DNA from 3 places in the Paenibacillus wynnii genome. Region 3 is predicted to be linked to each of the others. Evidence: predicted binding sites of a transcription regulator. Region 3 holds the regulator's gene; each other region holds the start of a gene.
What was found. The regulator Rex, encoded in region 3, represses fermentation and respiration genes when NADH is low (regulators of the CRP and FNR family bind a similar motif). The targets are predictions, from matches to a motif close to TTGTGAAATATTTCACAA.

Region 1 (10,889 bases), 1.1 Mb from region 3:
GCGATAATCTGATCGAACTCGAAATGGTTGATGCTAAGGGAAGGGTTATTCGTGCTAACAAAAGTTGCAACGCTGATCTCTTTTGGGCTTCCCGCGGGGGCGGCGGAGGTAACTTTGGCGTATACACCCGGTACAAATTCAAAGTACGCCCTGCTCCAGCCATAGCTACCGTATTTCGCGTCACCTGGCCATGGAATCAATTCGAAGAGGTATTCAAAGCATGGCAACAATGGGCTCCTTCCGTCAATACCAAACTCGGCAGCGAATTATCCATCGGTCCGAAAAAGGGCGGCAATGTTTCCATGCTTGGGCTGTTCCTCGGATCAAAAACAGAGGCCGTCCGACTGTTAAAACCTATTACGAGCGTTGGAACTACCAAGACTAAAATAATCCGGTCATTACCCTACCCGCAAGTAGTGAGCTTTTTATTAGCTCCCGATCCGGTGCTAACCCAAAGGTACAGTAACCAGTTCTCTAGTGGTTTCGCTAGAAATCCGTTCCCGGATAAGGCTATTAAGTCCATGCGTGAATTCTTGGAGAATGTAGAAGGTAAAGATGCGGGATTCTTTTTCCTGAACTGGGGCGGCGCTGTTAGCCGTAAAACACCTAAATCAACAGCTTTTTTCTGGCGTAAAGCGAAATTTTATGTAGAGTGGAACAGCTCATGGATCAAGAAATCTGAGGCCGCTAAAAATATCGCCGTCGTTCGCAATACACGCCGGAAGTTGCAACCCTTTATCGTAGGATCCTATATTAACGTTCCTGACCAAGGAATCAAAAATTCGGGGCCGGTTTACTATGGAACGAACTTCCCTAGATTACGGAGAGTAAAAGCTAAATATGACCCTGGAAATGTGTTTAACAATCCCCAAAGTATTCCTCCGGCTCGCATAGTTTAGCATCTAATGTGTAAATCTATTAGACTGTGACAGATCGGAAGTTAGCGATGTGTCACAGCCTCTTTCCGTTTTACAGCAAATTGAACAGCTAAATAAATATTCAATTCCACAAGACCATGAATAAATGCATACATAATTGCAGTGGATTGCTTGGGAGGTTTACGGATATTCCATGCCTTTTCCATTTCAAAACTATTTACTATTCCAGCTTTCCTGTCGATAAATATAAAATAGTCTACAAATGGAATAGTATGGAGGAGCATATGACTAATCGCAGAACCGAACCTTTTCGATATACCCTTAAAGAACCCGCTTCATTTGATCTTCATATCCTTAGTATTAATGGGATCCCAGTTCCTTCTAAGCCTGTAAGAGCTCTGATGTTTGACATCAGTCGTTCCGGTTGTCATTTGTCGCTACCGTTGAATGTCGATCCGGAGAATAATAGGGTTCGCGTTGGCATGGAGATGGATCTTACCGAAGAATCTATGTATATAGAAGGAACTTTGAAATGGACCAAGGAACTGGAAGGCAGTTTCCATTACGGTTTACAGTTAGACATTCCTGAATCTGATCGTGATCGTCTTCCAAAAATACTGCGCAGTTTAGCTGGTGAAGGTAAGATATTGGTTCGCTGAGATATTAAAAAAGAGCTGACCCAGATAGCCATTTTGATGGCTTTTGGATCAGCTCCTGTTTTATTGTGCTTTTACAAATTCAGCAGATTTGATACCCGCTTGACGACCGAAAATAATGATTTCTGCAACCGAGTTGCCGCCGATGCGGTTTTCACCGTGCAATCCGCCTGTAACTTCTCCTGCCGCGAACAGACCTGTAATAGGCTTGCCGTCTTTATTTAAAACTTCGGTGTTCATGTTGACTTTCACACCACCCATGGTGTAGTGAACCCCAGGGCCGATTTTAATCGCGAAGTATGGCGCACTGGACAAATCGTTGTCCATGCCTGTTGTTCTGCCGAATGCGGCATCCGATTTAGCTTTTACAGCACTGTTCCATGTATCCAGTGTTGTTTTTAACTGATCAGCAGGGACATTCATTTCTTTCGCCAAAGCCTCGATGGTATCCCCTTGGATAACGAATCCCATTTTCTCATATTGCTCAATGGCTTTAACGCGGGATTTTACACCGGAATCAAATACAAGAAATGCAGTTTTCTCAGGAAGCGTATTGATTGCTGCTGTGACTTTATCACGTGTATTCAGTTCGTTGGTGAACCGTGTACCTTTACTTGAAATAAGAAGAGCACCTTCCCCACGAACGGCTTCCCCTATGAGATAGGATTTTTCTTGTTGTACCGTCGGGTGAACTTGGATTTGATCCATATCAACCGTTGTACCGCCAACGTTCTCAATCATCTTTATACCGTCGCCGGTGCTGCCAATCTGGTTTGTAGTTACATACCCTTCCAAATCAGGTCTAACTTCAGAAATCATTTCCTTGTTGGATCCGAAACCACCGGTAGTTATAACTACAGCCGCAGCTGTAATCACTTTCTCGTCAGCTTGGTTAAAAATGACTTTGACGCCATTAACTTTGCCGTCTTTTTGGGTGATTTCTTTGACATCAGCGTTTACAAAAAGCGGAATGCCTTTCTCTTGCAGATTCTTCACAAGACCTTTAACAAGGTATTGTCCTACCGCCGAGCCGTCTTCAGGACGGTGTGTGCGCTTTTCCTTCATGCCGCCTGTAATGGTGATATTGTTCAATCGAATTCCGATGGAATCCAGCCAATCGATAGCACTTGCAGAATTATCAACAAAGAAGCGAAGCATCTCTTTATCGTTAGTATCATGACCGCCTTTTAAAGTCTGTTCATAAAATAGATTATTGCTGTCTTCAATGCCTTGCTCTTTTTGAAATTTAGTTGCAGAAGCGTTCATTCCCGAAGAAGATTTTGTTGTATTCCCTCCGGCAACCGGCATTTTTTCTAAAATAACCGGGTTCAAGCCTTTTGCTTTGGCCTCAAGTGCAGCAGACATACCTGCACCACCCGCACCGACAATGATGATATCATATTTATCTTTTAATTGATCGTACGGTGTATAACTGGCTTCGGATGCTCCTGATACTGCCTCAACTTTTTTTGTCTCATTGTCCTTACTCTTGTTCTCGGTATTTTTGCTGTTGCTGTTACTGTTGCCGCATCCTGCGATAACGATCATGACCGAGAGAATGAGAATAAGGGCCGCTGTTGTTGTCTTTTTCATTAAAATCTTGCCCCCTTGTGCATATTTTCACAATAATCATAGCGGCAAAGCTGCTGTCTAGGGAAGCTTAAGTAACTTAAAAAAGCGTTTAGTAATTATAGTAACCGATTCTTCGAGTGGAGTTTCAAATTGACAAATCCATAAAAGGGCATTATGATCAAATCAAATATGTCTAGTAGACATATCTTGTAGAAACGAGGCGTAAATGTTCATGCAGGATAAAATTATTTTAGGATTACTGTTAGACGGGGATAAATCGTCCTATGATCTGAAGAAAAGCATGGAATCGAGCACCGGATTCTTTTACAATTCCAGCCAAGGCAGTATACAACCGGCCCTGAAGAAGCTGATTCAGCATAGACATGTCCATATAACAGAGGAGCTTCAGGGAGCAAGGAGTAAGAAAGTCTACTCCATTACCGAGGAAGGGGAAGAAGAGTTTTTGCGTTGGGCCGGTAAATCAATCGCCTTAGACAAACCCAGGGATCCTGCACTCGTCAAAATGTTCTTCTTTAATTACGTCGAAAACTCCAGAAAACTCGAACTTGTCGAAGCGTATTTACATGAAATTGAAAATGTCGGAGCAACCATGAGGAAGATTCAGCAAATGAACCGGGAAAAGATCGGGGAAAACAAAGAACTTCTGAACAACCCTAAAGTTAAAACCCGGTTGGATACGTTAGAATTTGGCATGGATTATTATGCTTTCTTGCAAGAATGGTACACGAAGTACTTACAGAAGTTAAAAGAGGAGATGGAATCTTGAGGGAAAAGAAAAACAAGACGCTTAAACACGTTATTATTTTCTCGATCATCGCGTTAAGCTGTGGATGGATCGGGCGGCTGGTGGATCTGCAAGTCGGAACGGATAAGAACGGCAGCCTCGGACAGCTGATATGGATTGTGTCCCCCCTCTTAACTATGGTGATTATGCGCAGTTGGATGGGTGACGGATGGAAAGATTTCGGTTTCAATCCCCGATTCAAAGGTAACCTATTTTTGTATATGTTCAGTATCCTATTCTATCCCTTGATGACTGTGGTGATTGTAGGAATAGGTTTGGGACTGGACTGGACAGAAATATCACCTTCGTCTTCTACCTATTTAGCAGCATTTGGTATGGCTCTCCTACCGGGCTTCTTCAAGAATATATTCGAGGAATTTGCGTGGAGAGGTTATTTGGCGCCAAAACTGTTCACACTGGGGATCAACCGCTTCCTCGTCCATATTACCGTTGGATTGGTTTGGGGGGCGTGGCATTTTCCTTATTTATTCCTGTTCCTCGATACTACGGAAAGCATGATCACCTATATCCCCCGTATGATGATTGGTGTGATCGCCATGGCGATACTATATGGTGAAATTCTGTTAATGACCAAAAGCGTATGGCCAGCCGTCCTTATGCACACGATGGGAAATGCCTTCATAGATACATTGATTTTGAAAAAATTCATTCTAGTTCATGAGAACTTCAGCATTATAGCCATGCCCAGCCCCGAAGGAATTCTTACTATTGCTTTGACTGGACTTGCTGGGTTGTGGATGTATAAAAGAAGACTCGTTAAAACCCACCTTCGGTAAGAAACCTAGGTGGGTTTTAACTTTTCATGGATATAAGTTGAACTTGAAAAACTAACAAAAAGGGTGAAAGCGACGAAGGGGAATTTTGGAACTGTAGGAGCGTTAGCGACCGTCTTTGTCTCCCGATTTCAACCGCGAAAAGCGGCTTAAATCAAGAAATCGAGAGACAACAACGGCCGGAAGTCCAAACATTCACCGCAGTTGCGAAAATCCCTTTATCTATGTTTATTCTTTATTACCGGCAATCTCGTCTAATGAGGTATGCTTATCGCTTTTCACAGCCTCAGCAATTTCGCGATCTGTTTCATTACTGCCTTGGATAGCTTTTGCTGCGTCTGCCTGCTGTTGAAGTTGTTCTTCAATTTGTCCGATTCCATGCGCCTCTTGATGATTTCGGCTTGATGCCATAGTTGCAACCTCCTTCAACTTTTTTCGGAATTTCCTAACTTATTTTTTTTTGGTCGAACCTGGAACTGCTGAATCGTGATTGTTTCCCGGACTCTTTTTGCCCTTCTCATTTTTCGGTTGGCGAGGCATGTAGTGTGCTCCCTTCTGTTCGTTCTGAAACTAGCAACCCATTCGCTGCCATAAAAAGTATGTCCCGTTGTGTAATCCCTAATTCGAGAATGGCTTATAATTGATGACCACATTTCCCCGCTTGTGCCCTTTTTCAACATACCTATGTGCTTCCGCCGTCTGTTCCAAGGGATAACGTCTATCGATGACCGATTTTATCTTCCCTGCCTCGAAAAGTTCTTTAAGGAAATCTAAATTTCCTTTGTTCTGGAGTAAGCCCGCAGTCGTAAAAATCACCTTTTTGCTGCCGATTTTCGATGTCCATAACATTTGAAGCATAGTCGTAAGGGCAGGGACCGTTGTAAGATAGACCCCTTTTTGCTTAAGCGAGTATTTGCAGTGTGAGAATGAGCTTTTGCCTATTGCGTCGAAAATAATGTCATACGTCTGACCACCTTTGGTAAAGTCCGCTTGGGTATAATCAATTACTTTATCTGCTCCCAGAGATTTCACCATTTCCGAATTCGCTGAACTGCATACTCCTGTAACTTCTGCTCCGTAGTATTTGGCAAGCTGTACAGCATAAGCCCCTACCGCTCCAGAAGCGCCGTTGATAAGGATTTTTTGCCCGCTCTGAATTTTCGCTTTATCTCTTAGAAATATTAATGCAGTAGGAGCTCCATCACTGACGGCGGCTGCATCATCATATGTTGAATTCACCGGTTTTAGGGTCACTGCTTTATCTTCAGGTAGACACATGTACTCGGCATGAGCGCCAAAAGTATTTGGACTTAGGCCATACACCTGATCCGCTTTCTTAAACAACTTCACATCCTTGCCTACGGCTTCAATCTCCCCGGCAAACTCTACGCCTGTTCTTGGGTTTTTGGGTTTCGTAAGTCCGTAAAAAAGTCGGATTATAAAGGGATCTGCTTTCCTAAAAGAACAGTCCGACGGGGTTACTACTGACGCATATACTCTAATGAGTATTTCATTATCTTTGGGAGTCGGTTTTTCTACCTCTTTGAATTGAAGAACATCCGGGGTTCCGTACCTTTCACATACGATCGCTTTCATACTATTCCTCCTCTTTTTCTATAAAGAAAACTTCCTCTAACGGCGAGTTGAACACGAGAGCGATACGAAATGCCAATTCCAGAGAAGGTGAGTACTTTTCTTTTTCAATAGCTACGATGGTTTGCCGTGTCACACTTACTTTTTCAGCTAATTGCTGCTGAGTCATTTCATCATGATTAAAACGTAATTTTCGAACATTGTTGCGAATAAGCATTTTACCCACTAAACTCCCCTCCGATAAAGGTAGAGCTGTGTAATACCACCAACCATCTCTGATACAAACCCAGAGAACAATAGGATAATAAACATTACCGTGGGCTGCATATCTATAACGAGTGATCCCATCGCTACAAGAAAACCAAGAGTAAACACATAATGAGAATTCCTTGTGGCTTTCAGTTCAATTAATTTGTCTAGTTCATCAGAGAATGAAGGCTCCGTTTCATTAGTCGTTATTCTATAGATCATATTGAAAACAATGGTAATGATGATTTTGGCTACGATGGACACAGGGATTAGGACTAAGATAACCCCTCCCCAAAAACTGAAGGTATAGGCTGAATCAATGCTCCCTACAGGATTCTTCTGAAAAACATACAAACCATACAATACAAATACCAGAAAAGAGCCCAATAAGGATACGATGTTCTTTTTTTCTTGATAGGACATACTTTTTTCCCCCTTCTCAGTAACCTAATCTTGCTAGTCAAATATTATATACATAATGTATCTTAAACCATACACCGTGTCAACTATACATTACACCAAATACCAAAATAAATTTTGACTCCTCCGCCTAAATTTGCAAAAAAAAAAAAAAACAACCGAGAAGCTTCTATTTAGAAGACTCTCGGTTGTTTTTGTGTCGTGGCTTCTTTTAAAACGGGTCATACCCAAGCATCCTTTGCATAGCCCCGTACTTCCCAATATCCAACATGATCATCTTCAATCAATTCAATCCGATTCAACCATTTGACCGACTTGTAAGCATACATTTTCGGAACGATAAGCCGTACAGGCCCGCCAAGATCACTCGGAATGGGCTTGCCGTCGTGCATAACTGCTACCATGACATCATCCAAATCAGCCTGCTCCAGTGTCAACGAATCGGTATACACGCCATCTCCAGAATAAAATTTAACCGTCCGGGCCTTTGCCTTGACACCTGCTTGTTTAAGCAGTGTCTTAAGCGGAATGCCTTCCCATGTATTCTTATATACGGACCAGCCCGTAACACAGTGAAAATCGCTGACCTGCACCAACCGTTTCTGCTCCAGAAACTGCTCCCAGTTCCATTTGAAAGGCTTGTCGACTAGTCCATCTATTGTGAACGACCAATTGTCATTCGTAAAAGAAGGAATTGGCGTCACCGTATAAACCCGAAAATGCCCCTCCGCACCACCGCCGAGGGGAAGTGTAGATGCCGGTAAAGGTACCGGATCAGGGACAAGTACATTAGCATTATCCTCAATCCATTTATCAATCGTTTGACTTCCGCCCATGCTTCCAATAGAGCTGCCCAACCATTTTAGAAAAGAGGGTCCGAGTGTAACCGCAAGCCCCATCCCGACTGCGCCTCGAATAAAGGCCCTTCGCGTATAAACGGGTTGCGGTGCAGCGGGGTGAAGCACCTCAACCGCATGGGTGTTCTTAATCGTCCGACGATTCGGTTCCTTGAGCCATTTCAATCGTGTTATGGAGTGATATATGATGTACGGGAGACCTACCCAAGTTAGTAAATCATGTGTGACTAAAGCGATATTCGATATTCTAGGACCTACTGCTCTGAACTGCCATAACAATACACCTGAGCCAAACCATCCAACCAGTAGTCCCAGCACAACAAGTACATTGAACCGCTGCCAAGGTTTCTTCTTTAGCTGCCTCCAGTGTTTGGCAGCAAGCAATAAATAGTAAAAAACCGGAAGGATGGAAGCTACACCCACAGCAATATGCAGCCATTTAATCCATACTCGCCCTTCCCCCAGGAAACCCCGCCAGAAACCGCTGATTAGGATAAGACCGGTTAAAGCTAAAATTAAGACGATCCATCCGTTCCACGCATGAAGAGATACCAGCTTTTTCCCATAGCCCTTGCGCACTCGCTCCAGGAATCCGCCCATTTAATTCCGCCTCCCTCTTAACCCTCTGTATAAGATGAACTTAAGATATTGCTACATTGGGTTTGGGTCGTAACTACGGTGAATGTTGGACTTCCAGCCGCTGTTGTCTCCGGATTTCTGGATTTTTACCGCTACTAGCGGATGAAATCCGGAGACAAAGGCGGACGCTACCGCTCTTCCAGTTCCAAAATTCCCCTCCGTTACTTCAATCCTTTTTGTCAGTTTATCAAGTTCAATCTATATAGCTTATCCTTCAAGAAGCATTCATATCTCTGAAGTTTTTTTAGCATCAACGGCTTCTCTAAGGGTGAACCAAAAGACACTCCCGTTTTTGCCCGCGGGTTGGATACCGATTTGCCCTCCTGAATGCTCAACCAAAAGCTTTGCAATGGATAAACCAAGTCCAGAACCGCCACCTTCACGGCTCCGCGACTGTTCAGAACGATAGAATCGCTCGAATATCCGCTCTCTTTCTTCAACAGGAACACCCTCTCCCTCATCGCAAACTTCAAATCGGACGAGTTTTCCGTACGGATCTTCTATTTCCTCCGCCGTTAGAGAGAGCAGTCCGTCTTTTGGGGAATACCTTATTGCATTTTCAAGTAGATTTTGTAGTATTCGCTGCAGATGCCTTGGAGCTATTATTATACTCACTCGACGATCTGGAAGCCTCACTATTAACTGCAATGACTTCAGTGCAATTGGCTTTGTAAACCGCGGAAGCAATTCAACAAGTACATCCTCGACAATCGATAGCTTCAGTTCATCAGGTTCCTGCTTTGTTCCATCCAGCGTTGATAATTCGAATAAATCCTGAATTAGATTACCGAGTCTGACGGTCTCTGAACGAATCGTCGCCAGATAATTGCGGAAGGTCTCCTCATCCTGAATAATGTCATCCTGCAAGGCCTCCACATAAGATTGCACCGAAGCGAGTGGGGTGCGTAGATCATGTGCCATGTTGGCGACAAGCTCTCTTTGTGAGGCTTCCGCCGCTTTTACCTGACGAAAGCTTGTCTCCAGGCTGCTTCCCATATGATTGAACTGATCAGCGAGCTGTCTGAACTCTTTAAATCCCGTATGTTCAATTCGAGCTTCCAAATCGCCCGCCGCTATCCGTCCAGCTCCTTCTCCCACCCTTCGCACCGAGGCTTCTATAGGACGTAGGAGTAAAAAATGAAGTAGCGCCGATACAATTGCCGCTCCAACAGTCGCAGAGGTCAGCCAAATAAATTGATCCATAGAAAGTAGCATGTAACGATAGAAAGCCACCAGCAAAATAATAATAAATGCAATACTTATCATGTTAGCGAGCAAAAGATAGGTTCGAAGCTTCATTCGCTCACACCCTTGCCTTCCAGCTTATAACCAATTCCCCAAACGGTCTTAATCCAGGACGGATCGGACGGGTTCTCTTCAATTTTCTCACGCAGGCGTCGCATATGTACCGTAACGGTTGTGGTATCACCGTCGTAAGCAACATCCCATATTTGATTCAACAGTTGACTTCGCGAGAACACTTTACCCGGATATATGGCTAATAGATGCAGCAGATCAAATTCCGTGGCCGTCAGTTCCGCCGCCTCCCCCCTTACGGTTACCCGCCTTTCCAGAGGATATATCGACAATCCTTCAAAAAAAATAGGGGGCTTATCGGTCTCCTCATCATTAGGAAATAGGTGCTGATCTTTTGCCGCTGTAGTTGCATGAACGCCCGTTCTTCTCAAAATATTCTTGATACGCAGCACGAGTTCTCTTGGACTGAATGGCTTTGTGATATAATCATCAGCACCCATTGTAAGACCTACTAATCGGTCAGCTTCCTCTCCCCGAGCCGTTAGCATAATGATTGGAGTCTCTTCGACTTGTCTAATTTGATCACATACTTCAATCCCGCCAAGCTTCGGCATCATCAAGTCGAGAATGAGCATATCCGGACGATGCTCACTCCACAAACGCAGCGCTTCCTCACCATCTGCCGCCACCCAAACCGACCATCCCTCGCGCTCCAGATATCGGCGGCATACATCCGTAATATTCCGTTCATCATCGGCTACAATTATTTTGGCGCTCATGACGGGTTCCTCCTGTTTTGGCCTGCTGGCATTCTATTAGTATATTATAGCTTTATTGCCTAGCAGATTCGACAAAACAGTCTCCCCAACTATTTTTTTGTCTCCATTGTATCGTCCTTCATATCCGTATTGCCCATTGTATCGTCCTTCATATCCGCATTTCCCATTTCAGATTGGGTGTTCGATTGATTCATGTTTTCTTTGTTCATGTCTTTTTCATTGGCATTACAAGCGTTAAGTACCAGCGCAACCCCTAAGAATAGTACAGCTAAGATTCCTTTTTTCACGAAAATCTCCTCCTTGAAATTTATGTTTTCTTTACTTGCAACCATCTTAACGAACAAAGCTAACCATACAAGAACGAACTTCTTGCGAAAGCATTAGAATAAC
Region 2 (10,889 bases), on a different contig from region 3:
TACAGCCCCCGTCATTCCAAACGCCCAGCCGTCTTTCTTCTTCGTCATGAAGTATCCGCCGAGCACATAAGCAATAATACCCAATATCACTACAATTAGAAGCACAGTACCGCGAACTTCGAATACATCAGTCATGAAATAGGTCATGATTACAAACGTAAGCAACAGCGCGCCCAATGGAAGCAGTAACTTCTGAGCCAGCTTGCGTGCCCGAACTTGCAGGCCGCCAACTGTACGAAGAGTGGTGAACATCAGTCCATGTACTAAGCACAGCATAACTACTGTAATTCCGGCTACCACTGTATACACGTTAACAATATCCGTAAATCCGGCGTACATCTGCATATCAGCATCAATTGGCAAGCCCTTAATGAAGCTTGCGAACACTACAGCCAGCAGGAACGGGGGGACAATGCTTCCGAAGAAGATGCAGGCATCCCAAGTTCTTCTCCAAGCCAGCGAATCCCGTTTGCCTCTGAATTCGAAGGCCACACCGCGGGCAATCAATGCCAGTAGAGCGAATACAAATGGAATATAGAATCCGCTGAACAATGTAGCATACCAGTCCGGAAAAGCAGCGAACATCGCACCGGCACCGGTTATCAGCCACACTTCATTAGCATCCCAGAAAGGTCCAATGGAGTTAATAAGAACCCGGCGTTCTGTATCATTCTTAGCCAACAACTGCGTTTGCATCCCTACACCAAAATCAAAGCCCTCCAGAAAGAAAAATCCTATAAAAAGCACTGCAATCAGCACAAACCACAGTTCATTAAGAGAAAGCATGGGATCCCTCCTTGTTATATGGGTCATGCGAAGAGCCGTGATCGTGATCGTTATCCATGTTATAAGGGCCTTTTTTGATCACCTTAATGAATAAGCCCACTAGTATTGCTCCGAGTATTGCATAAATAACTGTAAATGAAATTACTGAGAACAACACCTGACCCGTCGTAATATTAGGTGATACGCTATCTTTAGTCTGCATAAGTCCAAATACAGTCCAAGGTTGACGTCCAAACTCTGTCATTACCCAACCGGCAGTGTTTGCGATCGGAGGAAGCAGCAAGCCCCAGAACATGAACCGCATAAACCAAGTGTTCGGACGGTCCATTTGTTTACGCCACATCAGATAAATGGCATACATGCCCAGGAAGATCATAGCTGTACCTGCGGCAACCATGATGCGGAAACTCCAGAACGTTGTACGTACCGGAGGAATGTAATCCCCGGGACCATATTTTTGCTCATACTCAGCCTGCAGCTCATTCATTCCTTTAACTTCACCTGAGAACTTACTATAAGATAGAAAGCTGAGTAAGTACGGGATTTTGAATTCGCCACTGCTTACTTTGTTCTCGGGATCAATATTCGCCCAAACGGTCCAAGGTGCCGGATCGCCACTTTTACCCCATAATCCTTCAGAGGCTGCCATCTTCATCGGCTGGGTCTCAACCAGGTATTGAGCCTGTGCATGTCCTGCTACAGCTACACCAATGGAAGAGATAATACCTACAATAGCTGCAATCTCGAACGATTTCTTGAAAAAAGATACATCCTGCTTCTTCAACAGTTTATATGCACTGATTCCCGTGATAAGGAATGCACCGGTTGCATAAGCAGCGAGCACGGTGTGCGGGAACTCAACGATCAATTGCCCGTTGGTAATCAAGGCAAAGAAGTCATTCATTTCTGCTCGGCCATTATTAATAGCGAAGCCTACAGGGTGCTGCATAAAGGAGTTAGCCGCTAGAATCCAGAAGGCTGATAGCATCGTTCCGATCGCTACCATCCATATGGACAGCAGGTGAATTCTCTTGGATACCTTATCCCAGCCAAAAATCCACAAACCGATAAACGTAGATTCCAAGAAGAAGGCCAACAGCGCTTCAATAGCAAGCGGAGCACCAAATACGTCCCCGACAAAGCGGGAATAATCAGACCAGTTCATGCCGAACTGGAATTCCTGTAATATCCCTGTAACTACACCAACCGCAAAGTTGATGAGGAACAACTTACCCCAGAACTGCGCCATTCTTTTGTACTCTTCATCGCCTTTTCTTACATACATAGTCTCCATAATTGCAATTATCAGTGCTAAACCAATCGATACTGGCACAAAGAAATAGTGAAAAATCGTCGTTGATGCAAATTGCAAACGCGACAGCGCTACTATATCCATAATTCTCCCCTTCCTTTTTCCCAATTCAGTATTTATATTCTGTCAAAAATTGAAGGAATAAAGTGTGATATTAATCACATTATACACCCTGTTTCGGGCTTAAAAAGTATAAATTTGTGACAAATATCACAAATTATCGATAAAAAGCAAAAAAAATAAGACGGTTTTACCGTCTTGGAGTTTTAATTGGATCTATAAAAATCTTGGCCCATAAAGGCGTTGGTTAGGGAATGGAAATACCCTTCTTCAGCGATTTGAGATCGCCATTCGAATTAAGCAATATTGGAAGCATCTTCATGCTTCGTTCCATTGGGGAGTCACAGAGACGGCAAGAAGGCGCATGTTCAAATGCGAAATTATCTCTCATCCATCCATTACAGCCCTCACTGGTACAGGCCCATATTGCAGTATTTTCTTCCGGTATTTCCTCCAAAGGCTTCTTCCGGTAGTTCATTACCGTTCCTCCCTTCCTTTATGTCACAAGTTGGCTAAACGAAATAAAAAAAGACCGTCCCAACTTTCACAAGCGGGGACGGTGCCTTCTATATTACAGTTTTACAACGTTTTCGGCTTGTGGTCCACGGTTGCCTTGAACAACGTTGAATTCAACGCGTTGGCCTTCGTCCAAAGTTTTGAAGCCGTCGCCAGTAATTGCGCTGAAGTGAACGAATACGTCGCTTCCGCCTTCAACCTCGATGAATCCGAAACCTTTTTCTGCGTTGAACCATTTAACTGTACCTGTTTGCATGTGTGTTACCTCCACAAATTTAAATTAATATGTTCTTTTTATCTTCAAACAAAGAAAAAATTAACACATTGAAAAGGGTTTTATTTGAAATAACAGCCCTTTTCAATAAGAAAATTATTCATCAGCTGTATGAGTATTATCATATTACCACACCTAAGATTCAAAGGCAAGATGTCCTATCCGTATTTCTCCGTTTTTCCCCATATAAGGCTGACTTCCCAATGTAAGGGTTATCAGCCCGTTTGTACAACACTGCTATATCCAGTATATGCTGCCCTGATTTTTTTTATTCCTGTGGTTTTTCCTGGAGAGTTACGGAGACTTCTTTCATGACTCCATTACGGTAAAAGGTGATCTTCAGCTGGGTCCCAATCTCCGTATGATCATATAAATACTTCCGCAGAGATAGGGTTGACGTAATCGGCTCGCTATTGAACTTGGTGATTACATCATTGAATTTCAGGCCTGCCTCTTTAGCCGGTCCAACCACATCCAGTACAACCGCACCATCCTTAATGCTATCAGGAAGGTTCAATTTCTTCAGTTGTTCTTCAGCAAGCGGTATATAGGGATTATTCAGATCAACCGAATATACACCCAGATAGGATCGGGCAATTCGCCCTTTCTCCGCTAGCTCATTTGCCGTTTTCATCACATGGTTGGCCGGAATAGCAAATCCCAATCCTTCCACACCTGTATCTGAAATTTTCATTGTATTTATACCAATGACCTGACCGTTCAAATCCACTAGAGCACCGCCGCTATTACCTTCATTGATAGCTGCATCTGTCTGAATGACTTCTTGCTCCCAGTCATATACACCATCCTGATTAAGGGATACCGGAATCTTTCGTTCTGTATAGCTGACAATCCCGGACGTAAGCGTATCGCCCAGACCCAAGGGATTACCGATAGCTATGACCGTCTCTCCCAGACGAAGCTTGGAGGAATCGCCAATTTGTGCCACCATATTGATACCTTTAGCATCAATGGACAGCACCGCGATATCACTTACCCGATCTGTGCCCACAAGGGTGGCCGGTCGAGTCTCACCGTCAACCGTAACGACTTCAAGCTTGCCCGGACCGTCAATAACGTGGTTATTCGTAATTATGAATGCCTTGGCATCTGTTTTTTTATAGATAACACCGGACCCGAGTGCCGACTCATTAAGAATATTAAGTTCCTTATTATCCTCTTTGTGATTAATTATGCTGACCACTGCCGGGCGAACCATTGCAGCTGCCTGAATAATTCGATCATACGGATCACCGCTGCTCGGTGTAACATTCTGTATCATTGCAGGTACAGCTGTGGTTTCATGGCCCAGTTGTCCTGTAACTAAACTGAATAAGAGCACTGCAACTACTGCACTGATCAAAGAGCTGATCGCAGAAATTTGAAGAGTTGACAGACTCAGGCGCGGTTTTCTTACCGGCCAGCCGCGGGTTGAAGATGGCTTCAATGCTTTACGCTCTTTGCGTCGAGATACTTTGGTTGAATAGAAATCATCATCAAACAGTCCCACCTTGAAATCCTCTCCCCTCTATCACTCTTTTAGACTCCTCAAAGTACTAAAAGGTTTCACTCCGCAACTCTCATATTCTTTCAATATAGTGGAATATTTAATGTCTTATAAGACTACAATAGTAGAAATCAAATAACTCTTAAGCGTAGAAGTGCCTACCGTTAAAACTCTCGTTTCTCTTTATGATTGTATCACAGGCTGAAGCCGGGACGTTGGTTTTCCAATGTAAAATTTCTGCATAATTTTGGCAAGATTATGGTTAAACATTTTAAGGGAGGATATCCTATGGACTCATTCTCTACAAGCATGGATCTGGTCCAGTTTATTGGCAAGCTGGGTGATTTAAAAGACGAACACTATCACATGATGCTTACTGTCAGCGCCCTAGTTGAATTGCTTATTGAGAAAGGACTCATCTCCCGTCAAGAACTGGAACGTAAGGCCGCCGAGTTAGACGGGCTTATGACTGGCTCACCTTATCCCATGGCGTAGGACGGTCATAATACGTATCACACAATTTAAATTCACCGTCTTTGAAGAAGCAGCCTAAATCCTCCATCGCAGCGCGAACCGACATTCTAGCCAAATCCATCATATTGTGATCTCTGCTTAAATGGGCCAAATAGGTCCTTTTTGTACGACCGGTAAGAATCTCACTTAGAGCAGCTCCTGCAGCATCATTCGATAAATGCCCCATATCTCCAAGGATACGCCGTTTGGTATTCCACGGATATCTACCCATTCGCAGCAGCTCAATATCATGATTAGCTTCTAGTACCAGTACATCTGCATCTGATATAGCCAGCTTCACCTTTTCACTCACATAACCCAAGTCCGTAGCTACGCACAGCTTCTCCTTGCCATCATAAAAATTATAACCTACCGGCTCCGCAGCATCATGAGAAATGGCAAACGATTCTACACGCATACTGCCAAAGTCGCGGTACTGACCGGTTTCCATGATGATCTTATTATGCTCCTGTATTTTCCCGACTCCTTTTTCAATAGCCGCCCAAGTATTGGTGTTGGCATAGATCGGAAGGTCATACTTGCGCGCCATTGCGCCCAGTCCTTTAATATGGTCTGAGTGCTCATGTGTTACCAAAATGCCGTCAATTTCCTCGCCAGTTACCTCTCGCATGCTCAGTAATTCATCTATTCTTTTCGCGCTAAGTCCTGCATCTATCATTAGAGTAGTCTCGCCATTGCGTACTACAGTAACGTTGCCGGTAGATCCGCTAGACAGCACTGTAAATGAAATCCCCATAAAGCCCCTACTCCTTCTACTCTGTTGTCTTCGGACTGATGATGTCCGCACTGATGCCATGTACATAATACGACTTTCCATTCTCCAGCACGAAGCGCCACATCGGGGCCGCCACTTGGCTCTCGGAGTTGAACAATTCACCGTAATAACCGAGCTCAATATCTTTCACTACCGTATTCGGTGCAAAATACTTCTCTATTAAACTGCTAAGCGCCTGGGAAGCCGGAAGTACCTTCTGAACCTCTTGGTTGCTGCTCGGCCCAATTTCAATCTGGGGTCTTCGGTAAGCTACAATCTTCTGATTGCTGTTTATCAGTTCCAGACTTACTCTGAACAACGGCCACTGCTTCTGGACAAGCGGATGGAGAACGTACTTTCCGACCTCGCTTTCCTGAGAATCAAGCTCATAGCTCGCGATGTCCGGAATCTCGCTCTCGAGCAGACTGCTTAACTCCGAGAAAGAGGAATAGATAAGCTTGCTGTCTATCGGCTGCTTCAGCTGCACAGGCTTCTGATCCTGCTCCCCGCCTGAATAACGATAAGTTATATCGGGCAGTTGAGGAGTGGCTGCCGGGATGGGAGACAGCACACGGATCCCTTTTTGCTCCATAATTTGCTGGGTTTCTTCAGAGAGGGAAGTGAAGTCTAGATTGGCACTGACCTGATCCCGCAGATCCATCCACAGCTGATAGCACAGCAGCAGATTCAGCAGCAAGAAAGCATAAATCAGCACATTTTTAGCTCTTCCCCAATCCATACCCCAACCCCCTCATATTGAATAACCTAATTCAGTGTAAGTATCGTCCCGTCACTGAGCGTAACCTTCCATACCGGATGCAGCTGCAGCTTGTCACCCTTTATCCCGGGAACATAGGCTGGTGCCAAATCCTTCACTGCTGACGCCTTGCCGATTTGAACCAGCTGGTTCTTCAACACTTCTCCGCCTGACAGCTCGACGATTTTCTTGATAGCCTTGGACTCATCCACATACATCAAAGATCTTTCATAAGAAGAAACCGTCCCTTGCTGCAGATCCAGATTTATAACCCCGTACTGAAGCTGCGGCTTATTCATGATGGGATAGGACCCGTAAGGGTAGGAACCATAATACTGCTGAAAAGAAATCAGCCTTTCCTCTATCCCCTCTTCAGTTGCCGCCAACTGATCCAGTGAGGTTTCTTTAGCAGCTGCAAGCCGATAACTCCCGCTCCATCCGCCATGCTTGTTAACAAAATCTACAGCTTCAAGGACATCCTTGGCAGGTGTACTTTCTCCCACAGGCAGAGCCGTAGGATCACTATAGCTCATCCAATTTTGTTCTTGATCTACCTGAAGGCTTCGCTTGCTATCTGTGTATATTTCCGAGCCGTCTTTTTCACGGATATATCGAGTACTCCCCGCATCGCGGAAAAGGTTTCTCTGCATTTGTTCGATGGTATACATATCTGAAGGGATTTCCGCTTCCACAATGGTTACATTACTGTCTGGTACATAGTAATCCCCGTTAATTGTCGTATACGGTGTCCAATTTTTGCCGAAGTCCACATGCTGCTGCACATCCTGTACGGTAAGATCGGCTTTTGCTGCTTCATACACTATATCTCCTCTGGTACTAAAAAAGAGGGCATGCGCCTTAGAGTCATTCTTAAGGTTATAGATCCAAATCCGGTCAATACTTTCCCCGGCAAACAAAGAATCGGGTGTCAGCTGCATTACCCTTTGCAGCAGCGTCACTGGAATGCCTGCACCGTAGCTCAGCTCAATACCGGGATTCTCGCTCCGAAGCTTGGACCAATCAAAGTCCTGCACGGATCGCCGCTGGAAGCTTTCAAACCCGCGCCCCTTCAGCCGATTCAGGATTAGATTATAGAAAGTCGAGCTGGGGTAGAAAAGGGTGTGCTTACTGTCCCCCAGATGAATAATCATCTTGTCAGGGTAAAGCAAATCTTCGACTTTCTCTTCCGGGCCCATGTTATCAGTCTTCACATACAGATTCTTCGAGAGGACTGCTGTGTCACTGCCCGGCAGGCGATAGATCAAGTAATAACTCTCAATAAGACTGCTAAGCACCAACAGGGCAAGGATCCATGATTTTACTCTTTCCTTCACGCTTGCCCCCTCCTTTGCTCGTCCAGAGGCAGGGTAAAGGTTACCTTAGAGCCTTGGTCCAGTTCAGATTGCAGAGAAATTGAACCTCCGTGCGCCTTCACAATTTCCCGGGCAATGGACAGCCCAAGACCGGTTCCGCCCATATTACGTGAACGTGCCTTATCGACACGGTAAAAGCGTTCAAATATACGTTCAATGTCTTTCTTAGGGATTCCTATTCCGGAGTCCCGGACGGAAATGGCCAGCATTCCTTCCTCATTGCGGCTGGCCTCAAGCTCGATCGTACCACCTTCCGGTGTGTACTTCAGCGCATTCGAGACGAGATTGCCCAGCACCTGATCGATTTGATCACGGTCAAGCCATGCATTGGAGATTCCGCGGCGGACTCTCGTGCTGATATCAATACGCTTCTGACGAATTTGAAAAGAGAACCGGTCAGCCACATCCTCTAGCATCTCAGCAATATCCGTGTGCTGCATCCGCAGCCTTGCTTCCTTGGAATCCAATCGAGACAGATGGAGCAGATCCGTAACCAGACGTATCATACGTTCCGTCTCATTGCGAATAACCCCTACAAATCGCGCAGCCAACTGCGGATCATCCAGTGCCCCGTCATCCAGCGCCTCTGCATAGCTTTTGATAGTCGTCAGCGGTGTACGCAGCTCATGGGAAACGTTAGCAACGAACTCACGGCGCGATTCCTCCAAATTCTCCTGATCGGTAACATCCTGGAGTACGGCAATGGTTCCCGCTATTCCACCTTCACGACGGTGTATCGGAGTGAAAGTCACACGTACAATATTAGGGTCCTCAAGATCTTGATGAGAAAGTCGCAGCAACGACGATTGGGCACTGCCTCCGGACAAAGCTCCTGCCTGCTCAGCATCTAATCCAAGCAGCACTTCCAGCTTTGCCCCTTCCGGCAACGGCCCTTCTTCTCCCAGCATAAGCGCAGCTCGGCGGTTCATCAGAATTACAATACCCCGTTCATCGGTGGCTACTACACCGTCGCTCATATTCGTCAGGATAGAAGCCAATTTCTCCTTCTCTTCCTCATTCTGCGAGAGCGCCTCGCGCAGTCTTCCGGTCATATAATTGAACGCCTGGCTAAGCTGACCGATTTCATCATTGCCGAACACCGGCATTTTGCGATTAAACCGCCCTTCAGCAACTGCCGTGGCATGGCGGGTCATCTCTTTGATAGGCTGGGTAATCGTATGTGCCAGAATAACCCCTAGTACGGCCGTAAGTGCTAGTGCCAGCAACAGCCCGGTAATAAACACACTATTGATTCGGCTCATCGTAGCATACAGGTCCTTCATGTCGGCAGCGATATATATAGCGCCAACTATTTTGCCACCGGAGACTACCGGCTTGGCCACAACCTTCTTCCGCACGTTATCGTCACCGATAATATATTCCTCATTATCACTAATGCCCTGCAGGGCTCGGCTTACTACCGTTTGTGTGTTGCGTTGCCCCACGTAGTCATTCTGCGAGGGAACTGAGGTTGTAATGATTTTGCCGCTGGCATCCAGTACTTGAATCTCCGCACCGTTAATGTACAAATTGTTAACCATTCCGCGCAGACTGTCTACAGAACTCTCATTATCTGAGTTTGCTGTATCCGTACTGAACTTGTCTGCCGTCAGAATAGAGAGCATCTCGGCCCTGGCTTTCAAATCCTTCGTGAAATTCTCCGTTAAAGAGTTCTTCATGGAGCTTACAAAATAAACCCCGATCAACTGCATAGCAATTAGAATAAGCAGCACGTAAATGATAATAAGTTTGGCCTGAATCGTCCGAAAAAAGGACAACCGTTTCATCATAGCCCTCCGCTTTTGGGACTATGCATCAAATAGCCGAGTCCGCGCCGCGTAAAAATATATTCAGGCTTGCTCGGATTCTCCTCGATTTTCTCCCGCAACCGCCGAATCGTTACATCCACGGTCCGCACATCACCGAAGTATTCAAATCCCCATACAGCCTGCAGCAAATGCTCACGAGTCATTACCTTGCCCGCATGCCGAATCATATAATAGAGCAGCTCATACTCACGATGTGTCAGATCCAGAGGTTCCCCGTCTTTGTATACCATATACATATCCGTATCTATAAATAAGTCGAAATGCTGAGTTCCCTGTTTACTCTCCACAGGTTCGCTTTGAGTCTCCGCAGGAGATGGCTTATGCTGCCGCCTCATCTGTGCTTTTACCCGGGCAAGCAGCTCCCGCGTACTGAACGGCTTAGTTACATAGTCATCAGCACCGAGCTCCAGTCCCAGCACCTTATCAATTTCTCCATCCTTAGCAGTAAGCATAATAATAGGAATATCCAGATGGGCAGCACGTACCTCGCGGCATACATCCATCCCGTCCTTACCCGGCAGCATCAGATCAAGCAGCATTAGGTCGGGCCGTTTGGACAGAGCAAGCTCAACCGCGCTATTCCCATCGAACGCGCAGATCACCTCGTAGCCCTCTTTTTCCAAATTAAATTTTAAAATATCGGCAATAGGCTGTTCATCGTCCACTACCAAAATCGTCCCCATCTGCATGTCTCTGCTTCACCTTTCTATTCTTACTAGTGCATTGTTCCTTTTATTTTACCATACCTATCAGGGCGTCACACCCTTCTTCAGAAGAAAGAAACCGCCCAGATAGAATCTGGACGGTAGTAGGTATAAAAAGTAGATTATCGCAAGTATTTCATGGGATTGGCTGCCGAGCCATTCTTACGGATTTCAAAATGAAGATGGGTTCCGGTTGATCGGCCGGTATTGCCCATAACACCAATCTTTGCCCCTTGCTCCAGCTTTTGACCCTGACTCACAGAGATTTTGCTCAAGTGACCGTAATAAGTCTCATATCCATTACGATGATTAATAATGACAACGTTGCCGTAGCCGCTCTGAACACCTGCGAAAGTTACTGTGCCGGCATCAGCAGCCATAATCGTACGATTGCCTGATACTAAATCCACACCTTTATGGGTACGGCCCCAACGTGCACCGAAACTGCTTGAGATCCTAGCACCAGATACGGGCCAGTTGAAC
Region 3 (10,889 bases):
TCTTCACAGCCGTCACACTGCCACCGTTACCGATATGACAAGTGATAATATTCAGGTCCTTCAGCGGACGTTCCAGGAATTCCGCAGCAGCTTTGCTTACGAATTCATGGGATGTTCCGTGTGCACCGTAGCGGCGAACCTTGTATTTATTATACAAAACTCTCGGAATAGCATACATATAAGAACTTTCAGGCATAGTTTGGTGGAACGCTGTATCAAATACTACAACCTGCGGTACTCCCGGCATATTAATCTCGGTTGCCGTAATACCCATCATTGCTGCTGGGTTATGAAGCGGAGCCAGGTCAAACAATTGGCGAATTTTAGTCTTTGCATCAGCATCCACCAGCGCAGAAGCCTTGAAGAATTCTCCCCCGTGAACTACACGGTGACCTACTGCATTAATCTCATCCGTTGAAGCAAGAACTCCGTGCTCTTTATCAGTAAGGCAAGCCAGAACTTTACGAATGGCTGTATTGTGTTCCAAAATTTCGCTGACTTCAGTTACATCCGGTTTACCGGTTGGCTTATGAGTCAAAATGGAAGAATCCATTCCAATACGCTCTACCAGACCTTTAGCCAAGACGGATTCGTCAATCATATTGTAAAGCTGATATTTCAAAGAAGAACTGCCTGAGTTAATAACTAGAATATTCATGCACGGTCACCATCCTTGTCATACTTGAAGAAGCCTTCGCCCGATTTCATACCTAATTGTCCTGCACGCACCATTTTTTTAAGAATAGTAGAAGGACGGTATTTCAACTCGCCATATTCACGGAACATCCGTTCCAGCGCAGCCTGCACGGAATCTAGACCGAAACGGTCAGCCATTTCAAGAGGTCCATATTGGAATTGGTAGCCGATACGCATAGCATCGTCAATATCCTGCGGTGAAGCAACGCCTTCTTGAAGCACATGCATAGCTTCGTTAATGAACAAGCAAATGAGGCGGGATGTTACAAATCCAGGGGATTCATAAATCATTACGCCTTTTTTCTCAACAACTTCATCAACGAACAACTTGGTGTCTTCAAAAGTAGCATCGGATGTTTTCAGTCCACGCACGATTTCGACAAGATCCACTTTAGCTACAGGATATATAAAATGCATTCCGATTACGCGCTCCGGATACATCGTTGAGCTTGCAAGTTCCGTTAAGCTAAGTGTTGATGTGTTACTAGCTAGGATAATATGGCTAGGACATACTTGGTCAAGCTGGTTGAACACTGCTTTTTTTGCTTCCAAATCTTCTGTGATGGTTTCAATGACCATATCACAAGAACTTAGTTCAGCAAAATGGGTTACCTTTTGAATCCGGCTGAGAATTAATTTCTTCTCCGCTTGAGTGATTGCCCATTTCTCCAGTTGTTTGTCTAGACTGGTCTCAATCATTTCATAGGAGTAATTCAATCGTTCTGGGGTTTTCTCCACTAACATTACATCGAGGCCTTTGGCTGATAACATCTCAGCAATACCTTGACCCATCGTGCCACCGCCAATGACACCTATTTTTTTAAAATTCATCAAAAAGTCTCCATCCTTTCAGGTATCTATACTTTTGTATTGTACCTTGTCTGTCGTAAAGATTTATAAGCCCGACATATAATGATATCTTAGCATGTCTGAAAAGTAAAAAAAAATAACCGGCATAAAGAATTATGCCGGTAAAAGGACGCTGTCACTAAATTGACAACGAAATTGCTCTCCAGAGAGGACTTCTTCCTTCATAAGGATGTCCAAGGAGTAATTAAACACGTTTCGCTGCTGATTTAGCAACTCATGTGTACGTGCCATAAGTTCATCCAAAATATTACTATTCTCTTTCATAATCTCTTCCGTTGTTACCATTTCAAGCTTGGCAATCCCGAGCGAAGTAAGTCCCGATTTCATCATTGTCTCAACAATATTGAGTGCCTGATCGAAATCTCCGCGAGAGCCAGTACTTCTTCCGCCATAAAATATAACTTCAGCAGCAGCTCCGCCGAGAGCAATCATAATCTGTTCTTCCAGATAATCTTTTGTATATAAGTACTGTTCCTGTTGCGGATTATGACGGACATAACCAAGCGCTTGACCTCTCGGAGTTAAAGTAACCTGACTTACACTACCCGGACGCAACAGTTCTGCCATAATAGCATGTCCAAGCTCATGAATAGCCACGCGTTTTTTCTCTTCTTGATTGGTTTCTCGGTCTGTCTTTTCGCCCATCATAACTTTATCAATAGCCATGGATAAATGACGCTGTTCCACTGCCGTCAGATTTTCCCGCAGCATATAAATCGCTGCCTCATTCATAACACTTTCTAGTTGAGCTCCCGAGAAGCCGTAAGCCTCCTCAGCAATTTTATCCAGGCTAACCTCTGCATGAAGAGGTTTGTTCTTGGCATGGAGATCGAGAATGGATTTACGACCTTTTTTATCAGGCATGTCCACTTGAATATGGCGGTCAAAACGTCCTGGACGCAGAAGTGCCGAATCCAGCATTTCTTTGCGGTTTGTAGCTGCTACCAAAAGGATACGAGGTGCTTCATTATTGTAAATTCCGTCCATCTCCGTAAGCAGCTGGTTCAGCGTCTGATCATATTCCCGCTGCTGCCCCCCCTCACGCTTACCGCCAATGACGTCAATTTCATCTATGAAAATAATGGCACTTTCCTTGTTCTCTTTCACAGCACGGGTACGGGCATCACGGAATAAATCACGGATACGCCCAGCACCTACACCCACATACATCTCAACAAACTCACTGCCCGCTGCAGCGATGAATACGGAATTCGTGTAATGCGCAGCAGCTTTGGCCATTAACGTCTTACCGGTTCCCGGAGGGCCTGTGAGAAGTATACCTTTCAGTGGGCGAATACCAAATTTACTGATTTCTTCATGTCGGATCAAAAAATCCAGTGCTTCACGCAGCTCTTGCTTGGCACTGTCCTGTCCACCGATTTCTTCAAAGGTGAGTTTAGATGGGCCGCTCTTCTTACGTTTCTTCTCAGCTCCGGCATTCACGGTCAACCCGCCGCGCATATGGGCTACGAGCAACAGGGCACCCAGCATGGCAACAGCAATAATTATGGGCAGTATATTTATTCCCACAAAGGCCATAAAAATCAGCAGTACAGGAATAAATCCCACTAATACTTCTTTAATCCACTTAGGCATTATTCCATACCCCCATATTCTCAGGCTGTCGCGGTAAAATAATAAATTTGCTTTCCTTACCGTTCGTCAAGCTCACATACACATTGTTGTCATCAATTTCGGTAGTAGCAGTGATGCCCTCATATTGTTCCTTCAACTGGTCAAGTTTAGCAGGTATTAATGTATATTTGCGGCTCTCCATGGCTTCAGCAACAGAGAACATTGCTTGATCCCAAATTTCATCAAGCTCTTCACTGGAATGTTGTTCTAAATCCAACTTAATGGAACGTCCTCCAATGACAGATTCTCCTTCTGTGGAAATATATTGGACTAAATCGCGTAGTTTCGTTCCAGGTTGTAAATCAAGTTTCAAAGATACTTCATTGCGGTTAATAGATATGTGTGATTTGTTGACTCCCTGATAGCTGTTAACAATCTTTTGCAAGGGTTCCTGGATAGCAAACTGGCGATACAGAAACCACCCGCCGAACATAAGGGCGACTGATAGCAGTGAAGTTAGTAATACAGGTACAAGACGCAGTTTCAAGTAACGTCCTCCTCTCATAATGGCAGAACATATATAAGTTTCGCATTAATAACAGAATATCAAGAGTGTATGACTGCAACATGCCTTGAATACAAGTAGTAGTATATCATAAGTGTATATACTATTTGAAAACAAATTGTGAATATATTTAAAATTTTCACTACTAATGTTTTCCTGTTTATGGTTACTTTTAACCCTTTATCGACAAAAAGACCGAATCTATTAGCGATTCGGTCTTTTTGTCACAACTGAAATGTGATAAATATCTCTGTTAACAATGTGGAAATTATGAAGAGTGTACAATTAATGCAACTTACAGTATACACTCCAATGCAGCTACTGAGTACACTTAATAGACAAAAAAAGCCGGGCAAACAATTACGTTTGCTCGGCTTTTATATTAGCGGTTGGGCAGACTGAACTCATCCCCGATGGAGGAACCATCTGCAAAACGATAGAAGCGATAATGATAACGATCGTTTTTCTTGTAGAAGAGCTGCCATGCATATTCACCATTGTAGACACCTGGTAATAAGCGCTTTATGGTAATTCCAGGCATTTCTGATTTTATAATCGCTCTGATTTTGTCCTCAGAGGTTCCGTTACTAACCATTTCTGCATATACAGCCGTATCGTCATCTGCAATCTTGCCGTTGGCTGTAAATCGGACCCACACCATCATATCCGTATCATCCCGGTTCTTTCCCGTTAGGACCCAATAGATAGAATTTTCATCCCAGACGGATTTCTGCGCCTTTGTGATTTCAATCAATCCGGCCCTACTTTTAGCTGCCGCTTTGGCGGCACTGCGCTCATTCCATTGATCTTTCATAATATAGCCATAGAACTGGCTTAATCCGAACAGAAGGAGCAGAGTCACGCCTAACCCCAGCAAGAGCCATTTTCTCCTTTTCTTCAAAGTACAGCTCCCTTTCCTATAACATTCAGACGTTCATAATTACCGTTGTAGAAGGTTCTCAAAAGACTCTTGAGCTTTGTGGCGGATCATCTCTTCATCCATTGTCAGGCATTTCCCGTGCTTAACAACCTGCTGACCGTTAATCCATACATGCTCAACATCCTTCGCACTTGCCGAATAGACCGCATGAGAGAGCAGATCAGAATGTGGAAGCAAGTGAGGTTGGTCAATATCAATAGCGATAAAGTCAGCCTTCATTCCAGGTGCAAGACGTCCTACATTGTTCAAAAAGATAGATTTAGCTCCATACTCCGTAGCCATACGCATGGCTTCCGGTGCCGGAATGGCCGTTGGATCTCCGCTTATCCCTTTATGAATCAGCGCCGCAAGACGCATTTCTTCAAACATATCCAGGTTGTTATTGCTCGCAGCTCCATCCGTTCCAAGGGACACTGGCACTCCCGCCCGCAGTAAATCGGTTACACGCGCTATTCCGCTGGCTAGTTTCAGGTTACTGCCTGGATTATGGGAAACGCCAACCTGATGACGAGCCAAAATTTCAATTTCCTCATCGTTCAAATGAACACCATGTGCTACAAGCGAAGGGCGGGTGAACATACCCAGCTTCTCCAAATGTGCGACCGGTCGAAGGCCGTAATCGGCTTCATTCTGTTCAACCTCACGACGTGTCTCAGACATATGAGTATGCATCGGAAGATCCAAATCATGAGCCGCCTGAACGAACTTAACAAAAAAATCAGGTGGACATGTGTAAGGTGCATGTGGGGAGATCATAGTTGTAATTCTTCCATCCGCCTTGCCATGCCAGTTCCGGGCAAATTCAATCGCTTCTGCAAGCTTATGATTCTGCATTTCTTCAGAACAAAAGCCGATTACTCCGCGCATTAGAACAGAACGAATTCCGGATAACTCCACTACTTCGGCGACCCGATCCATATGATCATACATATCCAGGAAGGTAGTTGTTCCGCCCTTGAGCATTTCTAATACGGAGAGTGAAGTTCCCCAGTATACATCCTGCCCGGTGAACTTTTCTTCCATAGGCCACATTTTTTCCTGAAGCCATACCTGAAGGGCAAGATCATCACCATATCCGCGAAGTAGCGACATCGCCGCATGACCATGTGTGTTAACCAAACCCGGCATGAACAACAATCGGCTGCCGTCTACAATCTCAACTCCGCTTTCGAAAGGAGGTTCCACTTCACCTATGTAAGTGATCAGATCATTTTCGATGGTCATATAACCGGTAAGGACAGGCTTATCAGAACCAGGTATTACATATCTACCGTTCTTTATTGTCCATTTATTGCTTTTCATGTTCGCTTTCTTCCTTTCCATCCTGCAAATAATAAGCAAGACTTTGCAAATCGGTTGTGAAATCAGCTGCATGAATGCGGATATTAGAAGGAGTCTTCAGAATAACCGGTGCAAAGTTCAGAATTGCCTCTATACCTGATTCAACCAAAGTGTCTGCTACGTTCTGTGCCTCAAACTCCGGTACAGTAATAATAGCAATTCGGATGCCCTGTTCACGGATTGTACTGCCCAGTTCTTCCATTGGTTGAACAACAAGTGAGTTAATTTTTTGGCCAACTTTCGGCTTATATGAATCAAAGATAGCTGTTATCTTCATTGTATCTTGTAAGTAGGCATTGTAATTAGACAAAGCATGCCCCAGATTTCCGGCACCAACAAGCGCTACGTTCAACGGCTGATCCAATTTTAGGATATGGCGGATTTTTTCAATGAGGTAAGGAACATCATAACCGATTCCTTTTCTTCCGAAATCACCGAAATAAGCCAGATCCTTGCGTATTTGTGCTGGATTTAGATCGAGCTTTTGTCCAAGCTCTTGAGAAGAAACTGTGGCAATTTCACGAGTGTGGAGTTCATTCAAGAAACGCAGGTACACAGGTAGTCTGCGTACGACAGCCTCCGATATTTTATCCGACTTCATATATTCTCCTCCTATAGGTGTTAACATTGTATCCAAAATAATTGAAAGTCAACTCAGAAAAGTGCAAAAAATCGGGCGTTTTAGGAGACGCCCCCCTCCTCTAACCATTCTGCAATACGCGGGACCATCTGATCTGTCAGCATATGCTCCATTTTGGGCCCCGGTAGAGAGTAAAGAAAATATTTTCCATAATAAGATTCGATTACTCGGGTATCATACACAATTACAATTCCCTTATCCTGTGCAGTCCTGACTAACCGCCCAAAACCCTGCTTGAACCGAATCACTGCTTGAGGCACTGACAGCTTCATAAAAGGATTCTTCTTCTGGGCCTGCAGGAGCTCCGATTTCGCTTCCGCCAGTGGATGGTTAGGCGGTTGGAAAGGAAGCCTTACAATGGCCAGACAGGTCAAAGCCTCGCCCGGAATGTCTACGCCCTCCCAGAAGCTACTGGTCCCCAAGAGGACCGAAGCATTGCTGTCCTGAAAGCGGCGAATAAGCTTGCTCCGGCTGCCTCCTTCAATCCCTTGACCTAGTACCGTTATCTCTTGTGAAGACAGAGCTTCTTTCAAGGGATCGTATACCTGACGAAGCATACGGTAGGATGTGAATAGCACCATCATTCTTCCTCGGGTCGTCACTGCCGCTTCGGCAAGCGATTGCACCAGCGTATCGACAAAGCGGGCATCTCCCACGCTGCCTTTCACACTTGGAAAATCTCTTGGAATCACAAGCAGCGCCTGTTCCCTGTAATGAAAGGGAGAAGGAAGAAGGGCGGTCATTAGCCGACCGTTCTCGGCAGCTTCATTTAACCCTAAATTATCAATCATAAACTGAAATGATTTATCAACAGACAATGTTGCCGAGGTAAGCACGATGCTTTTTTTCTTATCGAAGAAAAGCTCCTTTAATTGGGAACTGACATCGACGGGAACGGCATAGAGCTGTAAAGACTTGCTGCGGTAATTTCCATTTGCCTCCAGCCAATATACAACATTCTCGTCATTCAAGCCCATAAAAAAACGCACGTTATCCCGAATGGCTGCCAAATCTTTAAATAATCCACCAATATCAGTTATAAGGCTGTCTGAAGAGGACTGTCCCTCCTGATCCCGCATTTCATTCAGCATTCTCTCGCCCGAACGCAGGGCATCACTAAGGGTAGTTATCATCCCGCTCTCCAAGGTAGAGAGCTCCTCCCAGTTCTTCGGCTTGTTGCCTGGGAGAAGACGCATAACCAGTTGCCCAGCTTCTCCTGCACCCGCATCACTCCGTTCGGGAAGAAGACCAAATAACTTCTCACTTAATGTGTCCCATGTCTCCTTGACAGTGATCAAATCGGAATAAATCCTATCAATAATTAGACTCCATTCAGAGGCCTGCTCACTTCCGGCAGATTGCAGCTGCTGGCGAAGTGTGGGCAATTGACCGTTACGGCTGTCTTTGAACAGTCGGGAAAGTGTGTGAACCACAGTGAAATGCTTCATGTGCATCCCCAGATGTTTACCAGCCACATCCTCCAGATGATGAGCCTCGTCGATAACCAAGTGTTCATATGCAGGGAGCAGTTGATGTCCCGCTTTTACATCTGCGAACAGCTTCGAGTGGTTCGTTATGACCACGTCAGCGATACTTGCCTCATGCTTTGCCCGGTGGTAAAAGCATTTGCGGAACCAAGGGCAGGAACGTCCTAGGCAGGAATCAGTATCACTAGCTACCGTTTCCCAGAAATCTCCGCCACGGTTACCCATATTCAGCTCTTCATCATCCCCGGATTCCGTTTGGGTCAACCAGACAATCATTTGCGCTGAAGTGATAATATCTTCTCTTGGGCTGATAAAGTCTCTTCTATTAATTTTATGTTCAAATTTCCGAAGACACAAATAGTGCCCTCTGCCCTTAAAAATCGCAGCTTTGAAGGGAAAGGGAACCACTTGAGTTAGCAAAGGAATATCTCGTTCACGCAGTTGGTCTTGAAGATTAATGGTATGAGTACTGACCATGACTTTCTGATCTGTAAGAACACTCTGATAAATGGCTGGCAGTAAATACCCAAGAGACTTTCCTGTACCTGTTCCTGCCTCGATCAACAGATGCTTCTCTTCCTCCAGTGCTTTCATGACCTCGCCGAACATGATTTCTTGGGCTTCCCGACTTTCATAATGCGGCAAAGTTTCTTTAAGGCGCTTGGTTACCTCAGACATGTAATCTGTAAAAGATAAATGCTCTAATGGATTCTCATGACTGTCAGCACGCGGAAGAGCCAACTCGTTCCAGTCCCCTATCTTAAGGGCAAGCTGTCGGTAAAAGGTCAAATCTCCTTCGGGCTGGAAGGTCTCCATTTCCCGTTCACGGAGCAGACCGTCGAAATACCAGCCCATGTCACCATCTGACTCTGTAAAGAGCTCACTGAGGCGTTGAATGGTTAATAAGGGGAGGCTATATAGTTCCTCTAGACATTTAAGCAGCACAAGAGCTGTAGCATGAGCATCGCTGTCCGCCTGGTGCGGACGTTCATGCGTGAGGCCAAATTGAGAAGTGACAGCTCCGAGCTGGTAAGTGGTCAGGGATGGAAAACATATTTTGAGAAAATCTATCGTATCCAAAATACGACCCTGAAACGGCAAATATCCGCACCGGTCCAGGGCACTTTGCAAAAAATGAAAATCAAAGGAGACGTTATGCCCAACGAGCACAACATCATCCAATAAGGGCACAAGCTCCATCATCATTTCTTCCAGTTCTGGGGCATTCTCCACATCACTGTCGGTTATTCCGGTTAGACCGGTAATAAAGGGCGGAATGGGTGCTGCGGGCTTGACGAAAGAACCGTAGACACGGGAGATGGACAGGTCTTCTTCTATTATGGCGAGTCCAACCTGGATAATTTCACCCACAGATTGGGTTCCGGTAGTTTCAAAATCAAGCACGGCAAATTTCATTATAAGTTCTATTCCCTTTCACTTGAGACTCCTTATCAGCATAACAGAAGTTACGAAAAAAGGCGATGCACACCGCTTTGACAGAGGATGCATCGCTTAAGATAACGGACTATGATTATAAAAGCGAAACAAGCTGACTTCCGTACTGAAGTTCCCCGCCTTTGCTCCGGCAGACCTCCAGGTTAACATTCGGTTCAGGAAGTGAAGGATCATGCTGCAGAGATAAACTAAATAGCTCCCGAGCCTCCGTGAAACGTTCCTGAGAAGCTCTAATGCAGCCCATGGCATTATAAACCATTGCCTTCAGCTTCCTATTCCTTACCAAAGTCACCATGTGCTCCAAATGCACCCAAGCCGCTTCGCCTTCACCCTGATGAAGGAACGACATGGCTAAATACAAACGACCTGAAAGACTCTCCGGATAGCGGGTAATGACCGTCTTAAACTGCTCAATACATTGCGGGTACATAAGCAGTTTATAATACCCCTGTCCTCTGGCAAAGGACTCCATGGAGAGTTCTGGAGCTTCACGCTGAGGCGGTTCTTCTTCCATTTCCAAGGTTAAGTCCGTCCCTTGGTTAAAATCACTCATTTTCTCTGCAAACGCTAGCCACTCATCCATCACATCATCACTAAGGCGACGAAGCAGATTGTACTTGCATAAAAGCTCTTCCCGGCGGGCACCCTCCGCTGTAGGGTAATCAATAATGATTTCGCGTAGCATCTCGTTCATTTCAGCAAATAAATGTTGAAACACGGGACATCCCACCCTCACTGAAAATGAAATCAGTTCAACTTGCCTGACTTCATTTTTCGCCGAGAGCAGTCCTTTCATCCCTTCCATTGATTACATATATAATTGCTTAGGCTATTGTAGCGTGAATTTCGTGATCAACCTGCTTAAGCAGCTTATTATTATCGTCAACAAATACGACGGTTGGTTTATGAGTACTCAGTTCTTCCTGAGACAGCATTACATAAGAAATGATAATTACTGTATCCCCTGGATGCACCAGCCGGGCAGCTGCGCCGTTAAGACAAATTACTCCGCTTCCGCGCGGACCTGGTATCACATAAGTCTCAAGGCGGGATCCATTGTTATTATCAACGATCTGCACCTTTTCATTCTCTAATAAATCAGCGGCTTCCATTAAGTTCTCATCAATGGTAATACTGCCCACGTAATTTAAATTAGCTTCCGTAACCGTTGCACGGTGTATTTTGGACTTCATCATATGTCTAAACAAGAACGACAACCTCCTTCGGCGTGAATACAATATTATCTATAAGACGAGTTTTGCCGAACTTCACAGCCAACGCTATTATAATTTCACCATCTATAGTCATTAGGGAAGCATC

Region 1: the regulator Rex is predicted to act here: its motif matches at 3,143-3,160, upstream of PWYN_RS18955 (flavocytochrome c).
Region 2: the regulator Rex is predicted to act here: its motif matches at 2,297-2,314, upstream of PWYN_RS11835 (cytochrome ubiquinol oxidase subunit I).

The regions. Positions count from the first base shown of each region.
Region 1 is NZ_JQCR01000003.1:771,360-782,248, reverse strand. Features, by position in the region: gene PWYN_RS18970 (FAD-binding oxidoreductase) at 1-899, shown strand, start outside; gene PWYN_RS18960 (PilZ domain-containing protein) at 1,163-1,537, shown strand; gene PWYN_RS18955 (flavocytochrome c) at 1,598-3,127, opposite strand; gene PWYN_RS18950 (PadR family transcriptional regulator) at 3,339-3,893, shown strand; gene PWYN_RS18945 (CPBP family intramembrane glutamic endopeptidase) at 3,890-4,708, shown strand; gene PWYN_RS18940 (hypothetical protein) at 4,934-5,116, opposite strand; gene PWYN_RS18935 (NAD(P)-dependent alcohol dehydrogenase) at 5,324-6,301, opposite strand; gene PWYN_RS18930 (helix-turn-helix transcriptional regulator) at 6,303-6,515, opposite strand; gene PWYN_RS18925 (hypothetical protein) at 6,524-6,970, opposite strand; gene PWYN_RS18920 (molybdopterin-dependent oxidoreductase) at 7,189-8,424, opposite strand; gene PWYN_RS18915 (sensor histidine kinase) at 8,689-9,762, opposite strand; gene PWYN_RS18910 (response regulator transcription factor) at 9,759-10,499, opposite strand; gene PWYN_RS18905 (hypothetical protein) at 10,589-10,786, opposite strand.
Region 2 is NZ_JQCR01000002.1:2,052,469-2,063,357, reverse strand. Features, by position in the region: gene cydB (cytochrome d ubiquinol oxidase subunit II) at 1-786, opposite strand, end outside; gene PWYN_RS11835 (cytochrome ubiquinol oxidase subunit I) at 773-2,182, opposite strand; gene PWYN_RS11830 (cold-shock protein) at 2,406-2,636, opposite strand; gene PWYN_RS11825 (cold-shock protein) at 2,730-2,930, opposite strand; gene PWYN_RS11820 (S1C family serine protease) at 3,217-4,458, opposite strand; gene PWYN_RS11815 (hypothetical protein) at 4,744-4,950, shown strand; gene PWYN_RS11810 (MBL fold metallo-hydrolase) at 4,919-5,725, opposite strand; gene yycI (two-component system regulatory protein YycI) at 5,742-6,482, opposite strand; gene PWYN_RS11800 (YycH family regulatory protein) at 6,509-7,834, opposite strand; gene walK (cell wall metabolism sensor histidine kinase WalK) at 7,831-9,660, opposite strand; gene yycF (response regulator YycF) at 9,660-10,391, opposite strand; gene PWYN_RS11785 (M23 family metallopeptidase) at 10,529-10,889, opposite strand, start outside.
Region 3 is NZ_JQCR01000003.1:1,829,433-1,840,321, forward strand. Features, by position in the region: gene PWYN_RS23900 (acetate kinase) at 1-658, opposite strand, end outside; gene PWYN_RS23905 (3-hydroxyacyl-CoA dehydrogenase family protein) at 655-1,527, opposite strand; gene PWYN_RS23910 (AAA family ATPase) at 1,660-3,162, opposite strand; gene PWYN_RS23915 (hypothetical protein) at 3,155-3,688, opposite strand; gene PWYN_RS23920 (cell wall elongation regulator TseB-like domain-containing protein) at 4,089-4,607, opposite strand; gene PWYN_RS23925 (amidohydrolase) at 4,647-5,948, opposite strand; gene PWYN_RS23930 (redox-sensing transcriptional repressor Rex) at 5,935-6,588, opposite strand; gene dinG (ATP-dependent DNA helicase DinG) at 6,669-9,530, opposite strand; gene PWYN_RS23940 (tetratricopeptide repeat protein) at 9,646-10,287, opposite strand; gene panD (aspartate 1-decarboxylase) at 10,394-10,777, opposite strand; gene panC (pantoate--beta-alanine ligase) at 10,770-10,889, opposite strand, start outside.